DNA from 3 places in the Rhizobium sp. BK661 genome. Region 2 is predicted to be linked to each of the others. Evidence: predicted binding sites of a transcription regulator. Region 2 holds the regulator's gene; each other region holds the start of a gene.

Region 1 (4,459 bases), on a different contig from region 2:
GACCGCGGCCGATCGTGCCGGCCATCGAGCGGGCCGCGCCCGCCAACTCTCCAACGGAGGAAGCAACCTCGTTGGCGATCGCCTTCGCTTCGAGATTGGCTTGATCCATCGTTAGCGTCTGGACGCGGTTGCGCGTCTCGCCGATGAGGAAGAAATTGGAGACGAGGAGGACGAATGCGATGGCAATGCCGGTAATGAGGATAAGCTTGGCTGCAAGCGATTTCATGCGAAAGATGAACATGGAGTCCTCGGGGAGCAAGGATGTGCCGGACGGGGCATTCATCGGCACAGGGGACGGAGGCGTCGCCCCCTCATGGAGCAGCCGTTACAGAAACCGGCCCCCTAGGGAAGTCCGGTGATGGCTGGAACATCACCGAAAACCTCTTAAATTTGAATGAAATCCTATAAAAATCGACTGGATCTGCAGCGAACGGTTCAATGTGTCGCGGGTGAGGCTGTCTTATAGCGCGTTTGCGACGTCCGAGCTCGATGGGATCGATGGCTGGGCCCCCTGCTTGAGGCAAGCGAGTGAGCCGGCCACCGCCGCGCGGCGCAAGGATGCTTCGAAATCCAGTCCCTCATCGAGGCTCGCGGCGAAGTAGCCACAGAAAGTGTCGCCGGCGCCCACCGTATCGACGGGCTCGATCTTCAGTCCCTTGGCCCGAGAAACGACACCGTCGCGAATGGCAATGACGCCGTCCGCGCCAAGCGTCACGATCAGGGTCTGCCCGGTCTCCGCATTGAGGCGCTTCAATGCGGCCTCGCGGTCGCCTGCGCCCATGTTCTCCTGGCCGGCAAGCCGCTCGAATTCCGTCTCGTTCGCAATCACGATGTCCGCGAGGCGGCCGAGGCGGGCGGCGTCTTCGATCAGCGGCGCAAGGTTGAGCACGGTCGTCACGCCCTTGGCGCGGGCGTTGGCCAGGGCCTGCTCGACCGCCGGGACCGGAACTTCGAGTTGCAGCATCAGGATGTCGCCCCTGCTCATGGCACGGACCGCCGCGTCGGCATCGGCTGGCGTTATCGTGCCGTTTGCCCCTGGCACCACGGCAATCATGTTCTCGCCGTCACCGCCGACGAGGATCAACGCGGTGCCAGTCGGCTCGTCGACCTGTTTGACCGCCTGAAGCTCGGTGCCGGCTTCCTTCAGCAGCGCGAGCGCCGGCTCGGCGAAGCCATCTCGCCCGACTGCGCCTGCCATGTGAACGGTTCGTCCCGCCCGTCGCGCAGCAAGCGCCTGGTTGGCGCCCTTGCCGCCAGCAGCCGTCGAGAAGCCGTTGCCGGCGACGGTCTCGCCGGGCTTCGGCAACCGCGCGGTGGTGGCGATGAGGTCCATGTTGATGGAGCCGAAAACTGTGATCATGAGTGTCCCGTCCCGTGCTTTTCTTGGGCGCGACACTGCCCGAAGGGCTTACTCGTCGTCAACCACTCTGAGCTTCAGAAGCCCGCTGCGGCTATCGACGGATTTCGGCGAGGAGTCGTTGTCGCGCGCCGCGGCCTTGCCATTGTCGCTGCCTTCGAACTCCAGGGCCTCGATCTTTGCGCCGCGCTTGGTGAGCTTATCGGTGGAGGTGAGAATCTGGTCGACGTCCCTCTGAGCCATGGAAAAATGGCTCTGCAGCTTGCGGACGCGCTCGTCGAGCCGGCCGAGGTCATCCATCAGGTTCGCCACCTCGCCCTGGATGACATGCGCTTGGGCCCGCATGCGCTGATCCTTCAGCACCGCCTGGATGACCTGGATGGAGAGCATCAGCAGTGACGGCGACACGATGACAATGCGCGACCGATGCGCCTTCTGGACGATCGCTTCGAAATTCTCGTGGATCTCCGCGAAGATCGATTCCGACGGGACGAACATGAAGGCGGTGTCCTGCGTCTCCCCCTGGATCAGATATTTTTCGGAGATATCGCGTATATGCGTCTCCATGTCGCGGCGAAACTGCTGCGAGGCGACCTTGGCTCCGTCAGGCCCGCCGGCATCGCGTATCGCGTTCCAGGCCTCAAGTGGAAACTTGGCATCGATCACCAGCGGCGGCGCGCCGTTCGGCATGCGGATCGTGCAGTCCGGGCGCGAGCCGTTCGACAGCGTCTGCTGGAAGGCATAGGCGCCCATCGGCAAGCCATCCGCGACAATCGTCTCCATGCGCGATTGGCCGAAGGCTCCGCGCGTCTGCTTGTTGGAGAGGATCGCCTGCAGGCCGACGACGTCCTTTGCCAAAGTTTGGATATTGTTCTGTGCGGCATCGATGACGGCGAGACGTTCCTGCAACCGCTGCAGGTTTTCGTGTGTCGACTTCGTCTGTTCGCTGATCGTCGTACTGACGCGCTGCGACATTCCGTCCAGGCGCTGGTTGATCGCCTGGTTCAATTCGGATTGTCTCGAGCCGAACACTTCCGCCATCGTCGACATCCGCCCGTGCATCTCGGACTGGATCTTCAGAAGTTCCGCCATGCGGGCATCCGCCTCTGCCGCGCGCAGGCTCGCAACCTCCGCCTGCTCGCGCCGCACCTGCCCACTGCGGACAAGGAGGACGACCAGGAGCAAGATCATTGCGGCAATTCCGCCGCCGGCGAGCGCCAGCATTGCGGGGCTAATATGCGACAGGGCGAGGAAGAGCGACTCAGAGCTGGTGTTCATGGCGCAACCATAGCAAATCGGGATGAGATGACTAGATCAAAACGTGAACAACTCACAGTCACTTCGAAACGCTCGCAATGCCGGAAGAAACGAGTGCTGACAAATGACAAGCTCATTTAACCATTACTCAACCATATTGCGCAAAAGCTCTGCTCAATTTTTCCCTTCCGTATCAATCACGAAGCAGAGACATCATGACCAGCCAGCAGTCCGACAGCGCGCTCAAGCAACGCCTCGATTTCATTGAGCTGGATGATGCAGCGCGCACGGCCCTGCGGGAGATGCGCCCGGCGATCTCCGAGCTGCTCGGTGGCGCACTGGACAAGTTCTATGCGAAACTGGCGAAGACCTCTGATGTCGCAAGCTTCTTCGCCGACAAGGCGCACATGGGCCATGCTAAGAAGCGCCAGGAAGACCACTGGGCGAACCTAGCGGGCGGCAACTTCGACGAGTCCTATGTGAAGGGGGTGGTTGCGGTCGGCAAGACGCACGCCCGCATCGGGCTCGAGCCACGCTGGTACATCGGCGGCTATGCTTTGCTGATGAGCGAACTCGTGAAGGGCCTCATGGCCAAGCAGTGGCCTTCTATGTTTGGCAGGCAGCAGGGCAAGGTCCTGGCCGAGAAGCTGGCAGCTGTCATCAAGGCCGCGATGCTCGACATGGATTACTCGATCTCGGTCTACCTGGAAACTCTTGAAGAAAAGCGCCGGACGCTGGAAGCGGAACGTGCAAAGGCCGAACAGGATCAGGCGATCGCACTCGATCATCTTCGCCGCGGGCTGGAGGCACTCTCTAACGGCGATCTCGAGGCGACTCTGCCACCCGATCTTCCGGGCAACTTCAAAGCCATGGCTGACGATTACAACCGTGCTGTCGCCGCACTTCGCACCTCCTTCGTCTCTGTGCGGGCAACCTCGGGTGAGATTCTCAAGGGTACGGATGTAATTGCCAAGGCGTCCGATGACCTTGCTCTGCGTACCGCTCAGCAGGCCGCCGGTGTCGAAGAAAGTTCGGCGGCGCTGCAGCAGCTCTCGGTCAGCGTCGGCCAGACGGCGGCAAATGCCGAAAAGGCATCTGGCGCCGTTCGCGAAACGCAGCAGAAGGCGAAGAACTCCGGCGAGCTTGTGACCAGCGCAGTTTCCGCCATGGCCGGCATCGAAAAGTCTTCCACGGAGATCTCCAAGATCATCGGCGTGATCGACGAGATCGCCTTTCAGACAAACCTTTTGGCACTGAACGCCGGCGTCGAAGCGGCGCGTGCCGGCGATGCGGGCAAGGGTTTTGCAGTTGTCGCGCAGGAAGTCCGCCAGCTCGCTCAACGCACAGCCGACGCCGCCAAGGAAATCAAGAACCTGATTTCGGAGAGCTCGATCCAGGTGAACGAGGGCGTCGACATCGTCAGCAGCACCGGTGAGGCGCTCAACGACATGATCAACCGCATCGACATCATCAACCGCTTTGTTGCCGATATCGCCGCCGCCGCGCGCGATCAGGCAACCGGCGTCAATGAGGTCAGCATCGCCATCCGCAACATGGATACCATTACCCAGCAAAACTCGGGCATGGTCGAGAACACTTCGGCCGAAACCCGGCATCTGCGCGGCGAGGTCGACAATCTTGTGGCGCTGCTGCAGCGGTTCCGTACCGGCGGCGAGCATCGCTCGATGGCCGCGCCACGCCGCGCCGCTTAAAGGAATGCGGCGAAAATCCGGGCTGGGACGTAAAAAAGCGTCCCGCCCGCCTGCCGGATAATTCCATCCTGGAAAAAGATGCGTTATGGGAACGCCATGACCATCAAGCCACTCATCATTCTCCCCGATCCGC
Region 2 (4,459 bases):
AAGCGAGCCGCGCGCGAACATCCCTTGCTGCAAGTCAGGGCAGTGAAGCCCGTAGTTTTTGTCGCACGCTTCTTTGCTGGCATCCTCCTTTCCTCAATGATCGGAGGCTTCTCGACCGCGCTCTTTGCAGTCGAACATTTCCATCGGCTCAGCGCTTATGGATTGCCCGCAAATCTCATGGCCATGCCGGTAATCTCCTTCGTGGTGATGCCTATGGGCATGTTCGCGATGCTGCTGACGCCGTTTGGCCTCGATATCGTTCCCTGGAAAATCGCCGGCTTCGGGCTCGAAATTGTGATCGCCATTGCAAAGATGGTCTCGGGATGGGGCGGCAACGTCGATATCGGCCGATTGCCGGTTTGGTACTTTCCTGTCGCCGTCGCAGGCTTCCTCGTGCTTGCGCTTCTGCGCACCAGACTGCGGTACCTCGGCGCTGTTGCGATCGCGTTGGCAACTCTGCTCGTTGTGCTCGCGCCGTCCAGACCGGCGCCAGATTTCATCATTGCCGAGGATGGCGGTCTCGTCGCGATTGTCGACAATCAGGTTATTGCTTCCAACCGGACGCGCCCACCCGACTTCATTTTCGACCAATGGCGAAGGGCTCTGGTTGCGGAGCAAGCCCGGCCGCCGCTCCTGATAGAGGGTGTCAAACCAGTCCGCCGGCGAGACGGCGACGGCAAGCCTCGGAGGCTCTCGGCCGACGAATTGCATAACGCTCGCAACGCGTTGCGGCAGGTCGTTGCGAGAGGCGTTGAGAACCGTTTCGTCTGCCTGAAAGGCGCTTGGTGCACAGCGGCGCACGACAGCGGCTACGTTCTGACGATCATCGAAGATCCCGCCTACGTCGGCGCTGCCTGCGACACCGCCGACATCGTCGTTACGCCCGCTCGTCTGCGCGCAAACGAATGCCGGTCAGGTGCATTGTTGTTCACGGGCGAAACCTTGCGCCGCTCGGGTGCGGCAGAGATACGAATAGACGAACAGGGAACGCCTGTCGTGACGACGGCCTATACGACACTTGACCGGCCCTGGATGCGGCATCGGGCATACAATTGGCGAAGCGGCACCTTCGACGGAGAGCCGCCTGTCTTTAGTGATAGCGGCGAATGAGGCCGACCAGCTTGCCCTGAACCTTGACGCGATCGGGTCCGAAAATACGCGTTTCATAAGCCGGGTTCGCAGCTTCAAGCGCGATCGAAGCGCCCTTGCGGCGGAAGCGCTTGAGGGTTGCTTCCTCGTCATCGACAAGTGCGACAACAATGTCGCCGGCGTTGGCGGTGCTGCCGTTGCGGATAATCACCGTATCGCCGTCGAAGATGCCGGCCTCGATCATCGAGTCTCCCTTCACCTCGAGCGCATAATGCTCGCCTGGGCCAAGCATGTCGGCCGGAACCGTGATGTCGTGCGTATTGTTCTGGATTGCAGAAATTGGCACGCCTGCAGCGATCCGCCCCATAACAGGTACAGAGGCCGAATTGCCATTGTCCGCATGCGCGGCCGGCTTTGGCGGCGCCACCGGTTGAGGTTTGCCAAGGCTGCCCTCGATCACGCTCGGCGAGAAACCGCGGCGCGGCTGGAGACTGGGATTATATGCCTCTGGCAGCTTGATGACCTCCAAAGCGCGGGCTCGATTCGGCAGTCGGCGAATGAAGCCGCGTTCTTCCAGCGCCGTAATCAGGCGGTGGATGCCCGACTTCGACGCGAGATCGAGAGCGTCCTTCATTTCGTCGAAAGATGGGGGGACACCGGACTCCTTCATTCGTTCGTGAATGAAGAGAAGAAGCTCCTGTTGCTTGCGCGTCAGCATCGAAGTTGAACCCCAGAGTTGTGAAACAAAGCCAGAACAGACACTATATGTTCCATATGTGTTCTGCAAGTACCTAAATTTTCGTAAAACTTGCCTGCAACTTGTTCAGTTTTTGCGTCGCTTTTGAGTGAATGCGGAGAAGGGGGTTGCATTGTTCTCTTGCCCGGCGCACATCTTCGCAAATCCCCGGGGAGTTTGCCATGAGCGAAGCACATCCGCTGGACCACATTGTGCTGCCGGTGTCCAACATCAGGCTTGCGCGCGAGCGCCTCGGAATGCTGGGATTCACCGTCGCGCCAGATGCGCGGCACCCGTTCGGAACAGAGAACGCCTGTATCTTCTTCGCCGACGAAACTTATCTGGAGCCGCTGGGCGTCGCCAGCCTCGAACTGCACGAGGCGTCGGCGAGGAAGGGCAACGTCTTCACCGCGCGTGACCGTGCCTTTCGGTTTCGATGCGGCGAGGATGGACTGTCCGCAGTTGTCTTCGCGACGGGGGACGCCGACCGCGACCACGCTAGATTCCTTGCGGAGAAGATCAACGGCGGTGAGATGCTGCAGTTCGAGCGGCCGATGAAGATGCCCGACGGCTCGGAAGCCATTGCTGCATTCAAACTCGCGTTCGCAGTTGACCTGCGCGCACCTGATTTCTTTTTTTTCACCTGCCAGAGGGTCAATCCGCTGCCTGCCGATCGAAGGGCGCTGCAAGTGCACCCAAATGGCGTGGGCGGGATCGCGGAGATCGTTCTTGGCGCGCCGGACCCAAAGGCGTTTGCGCCATTTGTGCGCGCCGCGGCGCACGGCCTGACGGTGATCAACGAGGCCTTTGGTGTGAGTGTTGCAACGCCCAACGCCAGGATCATCGTTCTGTCCCCCGATGGACTGGATGCCTACTTCGATATTTCTGCACCCTCAGACGATCGCGGCCTGCGCGGCGTTGCCGTTGTTTTCAAGGTCGGTGATCTCGCCGTGACAGAAGCGCATTTGGCTGCTAACGGGATGACCTACACGCGCAAGAACAATCGAATTCTGGTGAAGGCAGCGCCCGGGCAGGGTGCGCTCTTCGCCTTCGAGGAGAAACGATGAGCCAGACAAATTCCGAAGTCGCGGTCGGCGAAGGCGCCGGCCGCGTCACCTTTTCGAATACCGGCAAGCTGTCGCTGATTGCCGGACCGTGTCAGATGGAGAGCCGCGAGCATGCGTTCATGGTCGCCGGTGTATTGAAGGAGCTTTGCGACAAGCTTGGTATCGGCCTTGTCTACAAGTCCTCCTTTGACAAGGCGAACCGGACATCGCTCTCCGCTCAGCGCGGCATCGGCCTTGATAAGGCGCTGGAGGTTTTTTCCGACCTCAAGAAGGAATACGGTTTTCCTGTCCTGACCGACATCCATACCGAGGAGCAGTGCACCGAGGTGGCGACGGTCGTCGACGTCCTGCAGATCCCGGCCTTTCTCAGTCGCCAGACAGACCTGCTGGTCGCAGCCGCCAAAACCGGTCGCACAATCAACGTCAAGAAGGGCCAGTTCCTTGCCCCTTGGGATATGAAGAATGTCTTGAACAAGCTCAATTCCAGCGGCAACCCGAATATCCTGCTTTGCGAGCGCGGCGCTTCCTTCGGCTACAACACGCTGGTCTCCGATATGCGCTCGCTGCCGATCATGGCGGCGATGGGCGCCCCTGTTGTTTTCGACGCCACCCATTCGGTGCAGCAGCCCGGAGGGCAGGGTGGTTCCAGCGGCGGTCAGCGCGAGTTCGTGGAGACGCTGGCGCGCGCGGCCGTTGCCGTCGGTGTGGCAGGTGTGTTCGTCGAAACGCACGAAGATCCTGACAACGCGCCGTCTGACGGTCCGAACATGGTCTATCTCAAGGACATGCCGAGGCTTCTCGAAAAGCTCCTGGCCTTCGACGCGATCGCGAAAAGCTGACGTTCAAAAGACTGACATGTTCGTGTAATAGGCCACGCACGAATATCGCTGCGAAGCATGCGCAAAGCGCCATTGTAATTTGCGCATCTTCGATTAAGACGGATTTCAAACGATTTATCCACCCTCAAGCAGGAAAAGCCGATGACCGCAATTACCGACATTATCGCCCGCGAGATTCTCGACAGCCGTGGCAACCCCACCGTCGAAGTCGATGTCTATCTGGAAGATGGCAGCATGGGCCGCGCGGCGGTTCCGTCGGGCGCGTCGACCGGCGCGCATGAAGCCGTCGAAGTTCGCGACGGTGGCAAGCGCTACCTCGGCAAGGGTGTCGAAAAGGCTGTCGAAGCCGCCAACACGGAAATCTTCGACGCCATCGGCGGCATCGATGCCGAAAACCAGATCCAGATCGACAACATCATGATCGAGCTGGACGGCACGCCGAACAAGTCGCGCCTCGGCGCCAACGCCATCCTCGGCGTATCGCTCGCTGTTGCCAAGGCCGCTGCCCAGGCTGCCGGACTGCCGCTCTACCGCTACGTCGGTGGCGCTAGCGCCCACCTCCTGCCGGTTCCGATGATGAACATCATCAACGGCGGCGCGCATGCCGATAATCCGATCGACTTCCAGGAGTTCATGATCCTTCCGGTTGGCGCTGATTCCATCCGCGAAGCCGTTCGCATGGGCTCGGAAGTTTTCCACGTCCTCAAGAAGGAACTGTCGGCTCAGGG
Region 3 (4,459 bases), on a different contig from region 2:
TTCAAGTTCTTCGTCGATATCCTGATCCCGCTGTCGCGCACGATGATGGCGGCGATCTTCATCATCATGTTCGTCTATGGCTGGAACCAGTATCTCTGGCCCATGCTGATGACCACCGACGAGAGCTTCTTCACGCTCATGCGCGGCATCAAGTCGATCCTGCAGGTCTGGGTCGGTTCGCAAATTCCCGATTACAACGAAGCCTTTGCACTCGCCGTGCTGGCCATGCTGCCGCCGGTGCTGATCGTCGTGATTTTCCAGAGATGGTTCATCAAGGGCCTCACCGAGAGCGATAAGTAAGGAAGAAACATGGCACGGATCGAAATCTCGAAGGTCTGCAAGGATTATCATGGCGGCGTTCGCGCCGTGAACGGCGTCGATATCTCGATCGCCGATGGTGAGTTCATCGTCCTCGTCGGCCCGTCCGGTTGCGGCAAGTCCACGCTACTGCGCATGGTGGCGGGTCTCGAGGAAATCTCCGACGGCACCGTCAGCATCGGCAACCGCGTGGTCAACAGCGTCGACCCTGCCGATCGCGACATCGCCATGGTCTTCCAGAACTATGCGCTCTATCCGCACATGACGGTGCGCGAGAACCTTGAATACGGCCTGAAGAACCGCAAGACGCCGAAGTCGGAAATCGACGCGCGCGTCGCCGAGGCCGCCCGCATGCTGCAGCTCGAGCCCTATCTCGATCGCCGCCCGCGCGCGCTGTCGGGCGGTCAGCGCCAGCGCGTCGCCATGGGCCGCGCCATCGTCCGCAAGCCGGCCGCCTTCCTGTTCGATGAACCGCTGTCGAATCTCGATGCCAAGCTGCGCGTTTCCATGCGCGGCGAAATCAAGCGCCTGCAGCGCCGCCTCGGCACCACCTCGCTCTATGTCACCCACGACCAGCTGGAAGCGATGACGCTCGCCGATCGCCTCGTGGTTCTGAGCCATGGTGAAATCGAGCAGATCGGCACACCGCTCGAGGTCTACCATCGCCCGGCTTCCACCTTTGTCGCCAGCTTCATCGGCTCGCCGGCCATGAACCTCCTTAAGGGCGAGTTGCATGGCGACAAACTGGCGCTCGGCCCGAGCCTGATTGACCTTGCCGGCAGCGCGCCGACGTCGGGTCCGGTCACGGTCGGGATTCGCGCCGAAGACCTCCGCCTTGCCCGTGCCGGTGAACATGCCATGACGGTCGCGATCGACTATGTCGAAGAGTTGGGTTCACAGCGTCTGGTGCACGGAAGTCTTGGCGATCAGCAGTTGACCGCGGTCCTGTCGCCTGAGGCGGAGCTGAAGTCCGAACTACGGCTGGTCATCGGCGCAGAGCGGCTGCATTTCTTCAATCACGAGACGGGCAAGCGCATCGGCGAGCCGGCAGCTTCGCCGGCCGCCGTGGTCAAAACGGAAATCGCCTGACGCCTCACTGATCCTTAAAATTGTACGGATCGCCTGTACGGTGCCTTTACGACTCTCTGCTATCCCGACACGGATTGGATAGCTGGGGGGCTCATGGGTATTCATATGATGCTGGCAAGCGTGGTCGCGATGGCGGCGCGCGTGGTGCCCTTTCCGAGCCTGCCGCAGCCGCAAGCAAAGACATTCGTGGCGAAGTCCGGCGATACTTTCGACATGCGCGCGACGCCGATCAATCCGGATTGGGTGATCAGCGGTAACCCTCAGGCGCGCACCGGCGAGCATTCTCGCAGCAATGACGATGCAGCCTATACGGCGATCTGGGATTGCACGGCCGGCGAATTCCGTTGGCACTTCTACTGGGACGAAACGGTGATGATCCTCGAAGGCGGCGTCCATATCGTTGCCGGGGACGGCACGGAGCGGACACTGCAAGCCGGCGATGTTGCCTTCTTCGCTGCGGGCACCTGGGCCAGCTGGCGCGTGGACAGTTACGTGCGCAAGGTTGCGTTCCTGAGGAAGCCGTTCCCGAAGCCGGTCGCGCTCGCCTACCGGCTGAAGAGCCTGTTGCGCGGCGACGTCCAAAAGAGCGGCATCGCCGCCTGACGATTTCCCGTCCCGCCACAACGAAGCCGTTGATTGACGTTGCTTTCGGGGCATCCGCAGCCTACATCTGTCCGCATCAGCTAAGGGACGGAAATGGCTAAGATCAGGAATGTAGCGGTCCAGATGGACCATGTCGCCGGCATCAATATCGCGGGCGATTCCACATTTGCGATGAGCCTGGAAGCGCAGGCTCGCGGCTACAAGCTTTTCCATTACACGCCTGAGCGCCTGAGCTTCCGGGACGGCAATCTGTACGCCACGGTGGAGCCGATGGTGTTGCGCGACGTCAAGGGCGATCATTTCGAGCTCGGGGCGCCCGAACGCGTCGACCTTTCCACCATGGACGTGATCCTGCTTCGCCAGGATCCGCCGTTCGACATGGCCTATATCACCTCGACCCACCTGCTGGAGCGGATCCATCCGAAGACGCTGGTCGTCAATGATCCGGCCTGGGTTCGGAACTCTCCCGAAAAGATCTTCGTCACCGAATTTGCCGATCTGATGCCGAAGACGCTGATCACCAAGGATGCAGCGGAAATTCGCCGCTTCCGAGACGAGATGGGCGACATTATCCTGAAGCCGCTCTACGGCAACGGCGGCGCCGGCGTTTTTCATTCGACAAAGGACGACCGCAACCTGTCGTCCCTGCTAGAAATGTTCGGTCAACTCTTCCGTGAACCTTTCATTGCGCAGCAGTACCTTCCTGATGTTCGCAAGGGCGACAAGCGCATCCTGCTCGTCGACGGCGAGCCCGTCGGCGCCATCAATCGCGTGCCCGCCGAGCACGACAGCCGTTCCAACATGCATGTCGGAGGACGCGCCGAGGCGACTGAACTGACGGCCCGCGAGATCGAAATCTGCAAGCGCATCGGCCCTGCGCTGAAGGAACGCGGCTTCCTCTTCGTCGGCATTGACGTCATCGGCGACTACATGACGGAGATCAACGTCACCTCGCCGACCGGCATCCGCGAAGTGCGCAAATTTGGCGGTTTCGATATCGCCGCCCTGCTGTGGGATGCGATCGAGCAGAAGCGCTAGGCATCGTTTTGTTGCCGCGCGCTGAGAACGGGCGCGCGGTTTTGCGGACATTTCGTCTCTTCCGGATGCTCCCGCTCGATACGGTCGGGACACGTCGGCCGGTTTGTTCCGCCTATGCAACCTGCCACAACCTACCCACAGCGTTGGCTTGAATCTGTTCTTTTATTGTTCTTGTTTCATTCCTGTTTCTATGCAAGATTGCAATTGGCGACAATGATGCGTCGTTAAACTGCAGTGTAGTGGGTTGCGGCACAGGGGATGGGGCATGGTCGCACGCGTCAGCACGGTTGCATTTCAGGGTATTGAGGGTGTTCCGGTCGAGGTCCAGGTCATGGTCGCGCCCGGCCGGGTCGTCACCCAGATCGTCGGCCTTCCCGATAAGGCGGTGGCAGAAAGCCGCGAGCGCGTTCACGCCGCGCTGCACGCCTCGGGCCTGGCCCTCCCGGCCAAGAAGATTACTGTCAACCTGGCGCCGGCGGACCTGCCCAAGGAAGGCTCTCATTTCGACCTGCCGATCGCCCTTGGCCTGATGGCCGCCTTGGGCGCCATTCCGGCGGATGCACTCTCCGACTACGTGGTGATTGGCGAACTCAATCTGGATGGGACGATCGCCCCCGTCGCCGGGGCGCTGCCGGCCGCGATTGGCGCCAACGCCATCGGCAAGGGATTGATTTGCCCGGCCGAAAGCGGCGCGGAGGCGGCCTGGGCGGGACCGGATATCGACATCCTCGCGCCGCGCAGCCTGATCGCGCTCGCCAATCATTTTCGCGGCACCCAGGTTATCTCCCGTCCAGAACCCTCGATCCGCGCCAATACGGTCAGCCTGCCTGATCTTGCCGATATCAAGGGGCAGGAAAGCGCCAAGCGGGCGCTGGAAGTGGCGGCGGCCGGTGGCCACAATCTCCTGATGGTCGGTCCGCCCGGCTCCGGAAAATCCATGCTTGCAGCGCGTTTGCCCTCGATCCTACCGCCGCTTTCCGCTGCCGAGCTTCTGGAAGTGTCGATGATCCATTCGGTAGCCGGACAATTATCCGGCGGGAAGCTCTCGGATCGACGCCCCTTCCGTACGCCGCATCATTCCGCCACCATGGCAGCCCTCGTCGGCGGCGGTGTGCGCGCCAAGCCCGGCGAGGCGTCGCTAGCCCACCATGGCGTTCTGTTTCTCGATGAGTTTCCCGAGTTTTCGCCGCAGGCGCTCGATGCTCTGCGGCAACCGCTCGAAACAGGCGAATGCATCATCGCCCGCGCCAATCATCGTGTGGCCTATCCGGCCAACATCCAGCTCGTCGCGGCGATGAACCCCTGTCGCTGCGGCATGGCCGGCGAACCCGGCCATAGTTGCGTACGCGGTCCACGCTGCATGACGGACTATCAGTCGCGCATTTCAGGCCCGCTAATGGATCGCATCGAC

Evidence for each region. Region 2 encodes LexA, which represses DNA repair genes until DNA is damaged. Its sites were predicted from a motif close to TGTTCNNNNTGTGTTCNG; they were not measured.
Region 1: FHX16_RS02330 (DNA recombination protein RmuC) is a predicted target of LexA. The motif match lies at 2,668-2,685, and genes of this name have one in related genera.
Region 3: FHX16_RS01835 (YifB family Mg chelatase-like AAA ATPase) is a predicted target of LexA. The motif match lies at 3,204-3,221, and genes of this name have one in related genera.

Annotation. Positions count from the first base shown of each region.
Region 1 covers NZ_JANTYT010000001.1:480,513-484,971, forward strand. Annotated here, with positions in the region: gene FHX16_RS02320 (methyl-accepting chemotaxis protein) at 1-241, opposite strand, end outside; gene FHX16_RS02325 (ribokinase) at 461-1,360, opposite strand; gene FHX16_RS02330 (DNA recombination protein RmuC) at 1,409-2,635, opposite strand; gene FHX16_RS02335 (globin-coupled sensor protein) at 2,830-4,326, shown strand; gene def (peptide deformylase) at 4,423-4,459, shown strand, end outside.
Region 2 covers NZ_JANTYT010000009.1:125,527-129,985, forward strand. Annotated here, with positions in the region: gene FHX16_RS19130 (ComEC/Rec2 family competence protein) at 1-1,110, shown strand, start outside; gene lexA (transcriptional repressor LexA) at 1,091-1,807, opposite strand; gene FHX16_RS19140 (VOC family protein) at 2,008-2,892, shown strand; gene kdsA (3-deoxy-8-phosphooctulonate synthase) at 2,889-3,731, shown strand; gene eno (phosphopyruvate hydratase) at 3,873-4,459, shown strand, end outside.
Region 3 covers NZ_JANTYT010000001.1:374,970-379,428, forward strand. Annotated here, with positions in the region: gene ugpE (sn-glycerol-3-phosphate ABC transporter permease UgpE) at 1-300, shown strand, start outside; gene FHX16_RS01820 (ABC transporter ATP-binding protein) at 310-1,407, shown strand; gene FHX16_RS01825 (cupin domain-containing protein) at 1,501-2,010, shown strand; gene gshB (glutathione synthase) at 2,104-3,048, shown strand; gene FHX16_RS01835 (YifB family Mg chelatase-like AAA ATPase) at 3,314-4,459, shown strand, end outside.